DNA from 3 places in the Klebsiella sp. B345 genome. Region 2 is predicted to be linked to each of the others. Evidence: predicted binding sites of a transcription regulator. Region 2 holds the regulator's gene; each other region holds the start of a gene.
What was found. The regulator Fur, encoded in region 2, represses iron uptake genes when iron is present. The targets are predictions, from matches to a motif close to ATAATAATGAGAACNACTATCAA.
Positions count from the first base shown of each region.

Region 1: a site for Fur is predicted at 2,173-2,195, ahead of sodA (superoxide dismutase [Mn]). Genes of this name have one in related genera too.
Region 3: a site for Fur is predicted at 1,698-1,720, ahead of ACMYSO_RS07460 (Nramp family divalent metal transporter). Genes of this name have one in related genera too.

Region 1 covers NZ_CP180443.1:3,061,598-3,064,879, reverse strand. The annotation lists gene cpxA (envelope stress sensor histidine kinase CpxA) at 1-657, shown strand, start outside; gene yiiM (6-hydroxyaminopurine reductase) at 733-1,407, opposite strand; gene sodA (superoxide dismutase [Mn]) at 1,478-2,098, opposite strand; gene rhaR (HTH-type transcriptional activator RhaR) at 2,379-3,227, opposite strand.
Region 2 covers NZ_CP180443.1:4,490,644-4,493,925, reverse strand. The annotation lists gene ybfE (LexA regulated protein) at 1-273, shown strand, start outside; gene fldA (flavodoxin FldA) at 423-953, shown strand; gene fur (ferric iron uptake transcriptional regulator) at 1,246-1,698, shown strand; gene chiQ (ChiQ/YbfN family lipoprotein) at 1,782-2,114, opposite strand; gene chiP (chitoporin ChiP) at 2,162-3,282, opposite strand, start outside.
Region 3 covers NZ_CP180443.1:1,607,890-1,611,171, forward strand. The annotation lists gene ACMYSO_RS07455 (DUF2502 domain-containing protein) at 20-370, shown strand; gene ACMYSO_RS07460 (Nramp family divalent metal transporter) at 419-1,657, opposite strand; gene ACMYSO_RS07465 (NupC/NupG family nucleoside CNT transporter) at 2,003-3,205, shown strand; gene ACMYSO_RS07470 (EAL domain-containing protein) at 3,246-3,282, opposite strand, start outside.

The sequences.
Region 1 (3,282 bases), 1.4 Mb from region 2:
CAGCGTTTGTTATCCGATATTTCTCACGAGCTGCGTACCCCGCTCACGCGCCTGCAACTGGGGACCGCCCTGCTGCGTCGCCGCAGTGGCGAGAGCAAAGAGCTGGAGCGAATTGAGACCGAAGCCCACCGGCTGGACAGCATGATCAACGACCTGCTGGTGATGTCGCGCAACCAGGCGAACAACGCGCTGGTGAGCGAAACGGTGAAGGCGAATCAGCTGTGGGGTGAAGTGCTGGATAACGCCGCGTTTGAAGCCGAGCAGGTAGGGAAATCCTTCACGGTAGAGTATCCGCCAGGCCCCTGGCCGCTCTACGGCAACCCGAATGCGCTGGAAAGTGCGCTGGAAAATATCGTGCGTAACGCGCTGCGCTACTCGCATACCAAAATTTCAGTCAGCTTCTCCGTCGATAAAGACGGCATCACGATAAACGTTGATGACGACGGTCCAGGCGTCAGCCCGGAGGATCGCGAGCAGATATTCCGGCCGTTCTACCGTACCGACGAGGCCCGCGATCGCGAGTCTGGTGGCACCGGTCTGGGACTGGCGATTGTCGAAGCAGCTATTCAGCAGCATCGGGGCTGGGTCAAGGCCGATGACAGCCCGCTGGGTGGACTGCGTTTAACGATTTGGCTGCCGTTGTACAAACGAACCTGATGAGCTCTCTCCCGGCTGGCGCTACGCTTAGCCGGGCTACCACAGCCATCACCACACCCTGTAGCCGGCTGGCGGTTATTTTCCCCACAGCCGGCGCGAAGCATCCTCGATTTGCCCACTCAGACGCCGCTTCTGCATGGTGCGGGTCCAACTCACCGACAGCCCCGCGGCAGACAGCAGACGATGATACTGCTCATCATCGAACGGCATATGCCAGGCAATGGCCCCGGCTTCGTAGACGCTCACATCACTCACCTGCGACACCCGCTCCAGCGGCGCATCGCCAGAGACATGACCGCCCGCCACCACCCGATAGAGCCAGCCCGTTTTACCGCTTTGCTGCATCCGCTGCGCCATATCGCTGATAGCAAAATGGAAGTTGAGTTTGAAGCAGGGTGAACGCGGCTGCGTGACCTGAATCAGCGCCTCGCCCCAACGAAAGATATCGCCAATGTGGACGTTATGCTCCGTCAGCCCTTCGGTAGAGAGGTTTTCGCCAAACGCCGGCGAGCAGAAAAGGTCGGCCTGTTCAGGAAACTCGCGGATCCAGTCGGCATAGTGTTCACGGGGATAGTGGCAAAGCGCGCGGTCTGGCCCGCCATGAATTTTGTGTTCCGCCTGCTCATCACCCTCCAGGCCCAGCTCACCCAGGGTTAACTCGCCGTCGACCTGAATTTTTTTGATAGCGCTCGGGCGGCTGCCGGGAAAGTCGCGAACGCGACCGATATAGACGTTGAGCGGATAGTGCATCTGCTGCTCCTTATGCCGATACAAAAAAAGCGAGTCATCAGACTCGCTTCTCAGTCAGCACAATGCAACCTTATTTTTTGGCGGCAAAACGTGCAGCAGCTTCGTCCCAGTTAACCACGTCCCAGAAGGCTTTGATGTAGTCCGGGCGACGGTTCTGGAATTTCAGGTAGTAAGCGTGTTCCCAAACGTCCAGGCCCACGATCGGGAAGCCGGAAGCGCCAGAGATAGCTTCGCCCATCAGCGGGGAATCCTGGTTCGCGGTAGAAACCACGGCCAGTTTGTCACCTTTCAGGACCAGCCACGCCCAACCGGAACCGAAGCGGGTTGCTGCCGCTTTTTCGAATTCCGCTTTGAAGTTATCAACGGAACCGAAATCACGCTCGATCGCCGCTTTCAGGTCGCCCTGCAGGGTAGTTCCGGTTTTCAGGCCTTTCCAGAACAGGCTGTGGTTAGCGTGACCGCCGGCGTTGTTACGCAGAACGCCTTTTTTGTCAGCCGGCAGCTGATCCAGTTTGGTGATCAGTTCTTCAGCGGACAGGCTTGCGAATTCCGGCAGGCTCTCCAGCGCAGCGTTAGCATTGTTAACGTAGGCCTGGTGGTGCTTAGTGTGATGGATTTCCATCGTCTGCTTGTCAAAATGCGGTTCCAGGGCGTCATAAGCGTACGGCAGGGCTGGCAGTGTATAACTCATAATCATCTCCATTATTGTCGAGCGGCAGGAAGTGTTAAGGCCGCGTAAGCAGTTGGTTCATTATAGTTAATTAAATGATATTGAAAACGCTTATCAATGCCGTATTTTTAATAAGGTTATAACAACGGGGTATATCCTAATTTTTATCAACGGAAACAGACAATTAAGATTTTTGACGGAGGGATTCAGCCTCTCATGACCACAGCAGGAAGGCGAGCAAACTGACCGATTTTTACACTCATCGCCGGGAAAGAGGACTTATCCGATAAAAACAACCAGCCTAGGCGGCCATACGGCTGCGCTGCCGCCACTGCCCCGGCGTCATGCCGATTTCGCGGTTGAATACCACGGAGAAGTAGTTGCTGTCTTCGAAGCCGCACTGGGTCGCCACCTCGCCAATCAGCCGTTCGGTGTGCTGCAGTAAATACTGCGCGTGGCAGATACGCAGCTGTCGCAAATAGTGGTTGATGGTCATGCCCGTCTGCTGGCGAAACTGCTGGCGTAGCACCCGTTCGCTGCATGCTTCGCGCTCACAAAAATGATCCAGAAAGAAAGGTCTATTAAGGCTGCCCGCCAGTTCAGTCAGTAGCTTATCGAGCAACGTTTCGCTTGCAGTCGCCGCCCGGTTATCGGTCGCGTAGCGATGACGCTGCAGCGTCAGCACCAGCTGAGCGAACAGCAGTTCGGCCATATTGTTGGCCTGGGCGTCGCAGCGGCTACTTTCATGCTCCAGCTGGGTAATGACCTGGCGGACCTGAGCCATACCGGTGCTGCCGATACGCCAGTGCGGGATCCACGGTGTACCAAACAGACCAGGAATATGCGCCGCCCAGTCAAAATTGAGCCGCAGGCGATCCGGGCAGTAGATAACATTTTGCAGGACTAAATCATTCACTGAAGCGTAGGAGTGTTTATCTTCGGCGCGGATGTAGAACAGATCGCCACGGGTGATACGCCAGGGACGGTCGTTCAGGACATGCAGGCCGTTGCCTCGCCACACCAGCACCAGCTCGCAGAACTCGTGGGTGTGCTCGGCGAAGACGTTTTGCGGATAACGATCCGCCACCGCCACCGCCTGCGAAGGAGATGCGAAGAACTCATCTTTACGAAGAATCAACTGACCGGCCACCACGCACACTCCACCGCCAATAACGGTTAATTATTGGCGTTTTTCCTCGCTAAAA
Region 2 (3,282 bases):
CGTACGACATTAGATTTGTTCGCAACCGAGCGGCGCCCGGGAAGACCAAAGACCAATCCGCTTGCGCGCGATGAACAACTGCGCATCAACAAACGTAATCAGCTCAAGCGCGATAAAGTTCGCGGGCTGAAGCGTGTTGAGCTAAAACTCAACGCGGAGGCAGTAGACGCACTCAATGAGCTTGCGGAAGCACGCAATATGAACCGCAGCGATTTGATCGAAGAGATACTCATGACTCAGCTGGCAGCCCTGCATCGCCAGGATAAAGCCTGAAAATCCTCAAAAAAACGCTTTCATGTAGCAGAGTGTGCAGTCGGGCGTGATTGCTGTTTCCGCCCCCTCGCCTGTTCTGCTATGATTGCCGTTATCTGCGGGCATTACGCCACTACCACATTATTAAGTTTCAAGAGGTTATTTTACTCATGGCAATCATCGGCATCTTTTTTGGCAGCGACACGGGCAACACCGAGAATATTGCAAAAATGATTCAGAAGCAGCTTGGTAAAGATGTTGCTGATGTTCACGACATTGCCAAGAGCAGCAAAGAAGATCTGGAAGCCTACGACATTCTGCTGCTCGGCATTCCTACCTGGTACTACGGTGAAGCACAGTGTGATTGGGACGATTTCTTCCCGACGCTGGAAGAGGTCGACTTCAACGGTAAACTGGCTGCGCTGTTTGGCTGCGGCGACCAGGAAGACTATGCAGAATATTTCTGTGATGCATTAGGCACCATTCGCGACATTATCGAGCCGCGCGGCGCCACTATCGTGGGCCACTGGCCGACGGCGGGCTACCATTTTGAAGCCTCTAAAGGCCTGGCGGATGACGACCACTTCGTCGGTCTGGCTATCGATGAAGATCGCCAGCCTGAATTGACCAACGAACGTGTCTCGCAGTGGGTGAAGCAGGTTTCTGAAGAGCTGCATCTCGAAGAAATCAAAAACGCATAATGATCAAACGGCGTTACCTTATGGTTTCGCCGTTTTGATAGGTAAAAGCAATAAAACTAATAGCTACAAGTTTTTAACTTTTAACCACATATCTGTACAATGTCCTCTGATTCGATGAGGTCAGGTGACGCAGTTTGTAACTGGCACCTCGTTTTTAACAGCATACAAGGCACGATGCTTGCGGTTTTCATTTCAACATGGCAGTTCTATAATGAGACGCATTACATCGGGTGATTCTCTGTATTACTTCCGCTGATGGAAGTAGATCGATTAGCAACAGGACAGATTCCGCATGACTGACAACAATACCGCATTAAAGAAGGCTGGCCTGAAAGTCACACTTCCACGATTAAAAATCCTGGAAGTTTTGCAGGAACCGGATAACCATCACGTCAGTGCGGAAGACTTATACAAACGCCTGATCGACATGGGTGAAGAAATTGGTCTGGCTACCGTTTACCGCGTACTGAACCAGTTTGACGATGCAGGCATTGTTACCCGCCATAATTTCGAAGGCGGTAAATCTGTTTTCGAACTGACGCAGCAGCATCATCACGATCACCTTATCTGCCTTGATTGCGGCAAAGTGATCGAGTTCAGTGATGACTCTATTGAAGCGCGCCAGCGTGAAATCGCTACCCGTCACGGCATCCGTCTGACCAACCACAGCCTGTACCTGTACGGCCACTGTGCAGAAGGCGATTGCCGCGAAGATGAGCATGCACACGACGCGGTGGAAAAATAAGTTTCCCGCGTGCAAACAGTAAAAAGCCAACCTGACGGTTGGCTTTTTTTATGCACTGATTATGCGGAGTTGGCAGGAGGTTATCAGGGTTTGGTATTGTTGCTGCGGATCTCTTTCCAGATCTGGTCGCAACGCGCCTTCACCGCCTGATCGTTGCCGGTGCGGGTCGCCAGAATACACTGCTGGTAATCGAGGACTCGTACGCTTTCCTGGTTGGCGAACTGCTGATGCTGCTTATCTTCTTTCAGCACATCCAGCACGCTCTGGCAGGCCTGGACTTTGTCCGGGTTACCTTCCGCCGTATTAATGCAGGCGCTGTAGGCATCTTTCAGTTTTGTATCTTCTTTCGGCGCAGGAGACTGCGTACAGGCTACCAGCCCTGATGCCATTAGTGCGATGAGCAATAGTTTCTTCATCATTAACCTCTCAGAGTTGCGGCAGGTTCAGGCCTGCCGCGACGGCATCAGAAAATAGTGAACGGGGCAATAACCATGAATTTCACGTCACGCTCATCCTGGAAGATGTTGCCATAACCACCGCTCCAGCTCGGGATATCGGAGTGGTTGTCGTACTGCGTGAAGTGCAGTTTGAACAGCGTACCTTTGGCTCGCCCGTCCTGGACGGTATACATGGCATCCAGGCTGTAGGCAGACTCTTTCAGACGGGTATCCGCGTTGTAATAAGCGTCCGGCGTGGACATTCTGCCCGGCTTAGCATCCCATGCGTAAACGTATGATGCGCCAAACGCCCAGCCCGGCATGTTCCAGTTTTTCATGTCATACATCGCGCCGAAGAACACCGCTTTTTCACCGTTGGCGTTGAAGTCAGAGCGGTTATCCCACCACACATCAAGACGACCGTTGGACGACGCATAGGTTGGGGTCATACGCTGCAGGAAGTAACCCTGCTGACCGTCGGCTTTCACCCAGGTCCCTTCCAGGCGCAGGTCAAGCACATCAGCGACCTTGTAACCGAAGGTCAATGCCTGCAGCCAGGCGGTACCGTCGTAAATATCGTTGCTGCCGCCGTTGCTGACTTTGTCACGCGTACCGTAGAACTGGTAGCTGGTGTTTAACGGCGTACCGGCAATATCAAATTTGTAGCTGGCTTTGGCAAAATACTGGTCGATATAGCCTTCAGCCTGACCAAACGCCGCTTCCAGCACGAGGTCATTTTTAAAATCGTATTTGGCGCCCAGTGAGTGCAGATAATCGACTTTGGTTTTCTTGTCGTTCTGGTAGAACTCATCCATCTCGATGTGCCACGGCGCTTTATATTCGTTCGTCCACATGTAGGAGAAACTCAGCGCACCGGCGTCGCCGTAATCAAAATTGGCTCCGGCTTCAGCACCCTGGTAGGTACCCGGCATAAAGCTCCAGTGCGGAGCCAGCAGCGTTTGCCCGGTTGGCTGGATATAACCAGCACGCGCCCATACCGGGCCGTATTTAAATTTCGCCGCGGCCTTATACAGGCTGATCCCGCTCTTATCGCCAGAGTAATCTTCGTCATACGCTTTATTTCGTGAAGAGAAGGCAATTTCGTTCGGGTGTCCGCTTTCGCTGCTTTCCGCCATTTCGATGGCGG
Region 3 (3,282 bases), 2.4 Mb from region 2:
GATCGTGAAGGAGAAGAGTATGTTCAGGTCACTGATTCTGGCAGCAGTGCTTTTGGCTTCAACGCCACTGGTTGCCAACGCCGGAGAAATCACCCTGCTGCCATCTGTAAAATTACAAATAGGCGATCGTGATAATTACGGTAACTACTGGGACGGCGGCGGTTGGCGAGACCGCGATTACTGGCGTCGTAATTATGAATGGCGTGATAATCGCTGGCGCCACCATGACAACGGGCGCCATCGCGGCTGGGATAAACGCAATGCTTACGAGCGTGGTTATCGCGAAGGCTGGAACGATCGTCGCGACCGTCACGACGGTTGGGGACGAGGTCCAGGCGGTGGCCGCGGACACGATCATGGCCATCATTAAACATCTCGGGGAGCCACAAGGCTCCCCGAATTATTTCCATCAGTGCAATTACAATCCAAGTACCGTTCCCACCAGTAACCAGCCGTTCAGTAATACCACGACGGCGACAATCACCCAGCCCAGTCGTTTAATCCACTGCGTATTCACCAGCTCGCCCATTAACTGCGCATTGCTGGTAAAAATCAGCAGCGGAACCAGCGCCAGCGCGATACCAAAACTGAGCAGCACCTGGCTCATCACCAGAATGCGGGTCGGGTCCAGCCCGATCATAATCACAATAAAGGATGGCAGCATGGTGACTAAACGGCGGAACCACAGCGGAATATGAAAACGAATAAACCCCTGCATCACCACCTGCCCTGCCAGCGTGCCCACCACGGTCGATGACAGACCGGCAGCCACCAGGCTCAGGCCAAATATGGTCGCCGCCGCATGACTTAACAGCGGCTCCAGCGTCAGGTAGGCCTCATCAAGATTGGCAATGCCCGTATGACCATTAAAGTGAAAAGCCGCCGCCGCCGTGGCCATCATCGCCAGATTAACAAACCCGGCAATGGTCATGGCAATCGCCACGTCCCAGCGAGTGGCGTGATAACGCTCTTTGCGTGTGCCTTCGTGCAGATTCTGGGTTAACGAGGAGTGCAGATAGATAACGTGCGGCATTATCGTTGCGCCCAGCACACCGGCCGCCAGGAAAACCGCTTCGTTATTGGGCAGGCCTGGAACAATCATCCCCTTCGCCAGCGGCGCCAGCGCCGGTCGTGAGAAGATCAGTTCAACAATATAGGCGACGGCAACAAACAGCAGTAATCCGCCGATGACTTTCTCCAGCGGCTTTTGCCCGCGACGCTGAAGCATCAGGATCAGGAAGGTGGCAATTCCGGTGAGGACAGCCCCCTGCAACAGCGATATACCGAGTATCAGCTTGAAGCCAATCGCCGCCCCGATAAATTCAGCCAAATCGGTAGCCATGGCGATGATTTCCGCCTGCACCCAATAAAACCACACCACCGGACGCGGGTAGTGATCGCGGATTTGCTCCGCCAGATTTTTACCGGTCGCAATGCCAAGCTTTGCCGACAGCACCTGAATCAGCATTGCCATCAAATTAGCCCACACCACGACCCACAGCAGCTGATAACCAAAACTGGCCCCGGCCTGGATATTGGTGGCAAAGTTGCCGGGATCGATATAACCAATGGCAGCAATGAACGCAGGCCCCATCAATGCGAGCTTCATCTTGCGCGCTGCGCGACCGCTGCTATTCTCAACGCGAGTGCCTGTCATTTTCTGCCTCTGAAATATAGCCTTTGCTATGTTTCATGCTATCAAAATGCGAATGCTTATCAAGTTCATTTGGAAAGATAGTCATTATTGCTTTGATAGGGGGGAACGATAGCGGCTAACAACGAAAAACGGGTATGGATGGAATTGCACCTCGCCAGATCACAGAGTAGTACAATCTAAGCAACTTTTAAAACCTTTACGCAACATAACAAAAATGTATGTTTGATCACTATTTCAATCACTGGTCACAGTTCCTTGCAATAGTGTGGATTTGATCTCGTTTTCTTTGTCCTTGTTACATAGAATGTGCAAAGAAATTTAACCTGCCTCATATTTGGAGCAAATATGGACCGCGTCTTGCATTTTATTCTCGCGATCGTAGTGGTGGCTATACTGGCCCTTTTGGTCAGTCATAACCGTAAGCAAATTCGCATTCGTTATATTATTCAATTACTTGTTATTGAAGTCTTGCTGGCATGGTTCTTCCTGAACTCCGATGTTGGTCTGGGTTTCGTGAAAGGCTTCTCCGAGATGTTCGAAAAGCTGCTCGGCTTTGCCAACGAAGGGACCAACTTCGTCTTCGGTAACATGAACGACAAAGGCCTGGCCTTCTTCTTCCTGAAAGTACTGTGCCCTATCGTCTTTATCTCCGCGCTGATCGGTATTCTGCAGCACATCCGTATCCTGCCGATCGTCATTCGCGCGATTGGTACCGTGCTGTCTAAAGTTAACGGCATGGGCAAGCTGGAATCCTTCAACGCCGTCAGCTCGCTGATTCTGGGACAGTCGGAAAACTTTATCGCCTATAAAGATATCCTGGGCAAAATGTCACGCAACCGCATGTACACCATGGCCGCGACCGCAATGTCGACCGTTTCCATGTCTATCGTCGGCGCGTACATGACCATGCTGCAGCCAAAATATGTGGTTGCTGCACTGGTGCTCAACATGTTCAGTACCTTTATCGTGCTGTCGCTGATTAACCCTTATCGCGTGGAAGAAAGTGAAGAAAACCTGCAGATGTCCAACCTGCACGAAGGTCAGAGCTTCTTTGAAATGCTGGGTGAATATATTCTGGCAGGCTTTAAAGTAGCGATTATCGTTGCTGCCATGCTGATCGGTTTTATCGCCCTGATTTCCGCGCTGAACGCCCTGTTCGCTACCGTTACCGGTTGGTTCGGCTACAGCATCTCCTTCCAGGGGATTCTGGGCTACATCTTCTATCCAGTTGCCTGGGTGATGGGTGTTCCGGCGGGTGAAGCGCTCCAGGTGGGCAGTATCATGGCGACCAAGCTGGTTTCGAATGAGTTCGTCGCGATGATGGATCTGCAGAAAATTGCCAGCACGCTCTCTCCGCGCGCTGAAGGCATTATCTCTATCTTCCTGGTCTCCTTCGCTAACTTCTCTTCTATCGGGATTATTGCCGGGGCGATTAAAGGCCTGAACGAAGAGCAGGGTAACGTCGTTTCCCGCTTTGGTCTGAAGCTGGTGTACGGTTCCACGCTGGTGAGCGTGCTCTCTGCTTCTATCGCGGCGCTGGTTCTGTAATCTCAACCAATGCCGAAAAGCCGGGCTCGTCCCGGCTTTTTTACGCCCGTAGTTCGCTAAGCGGACGTGGCTTACCG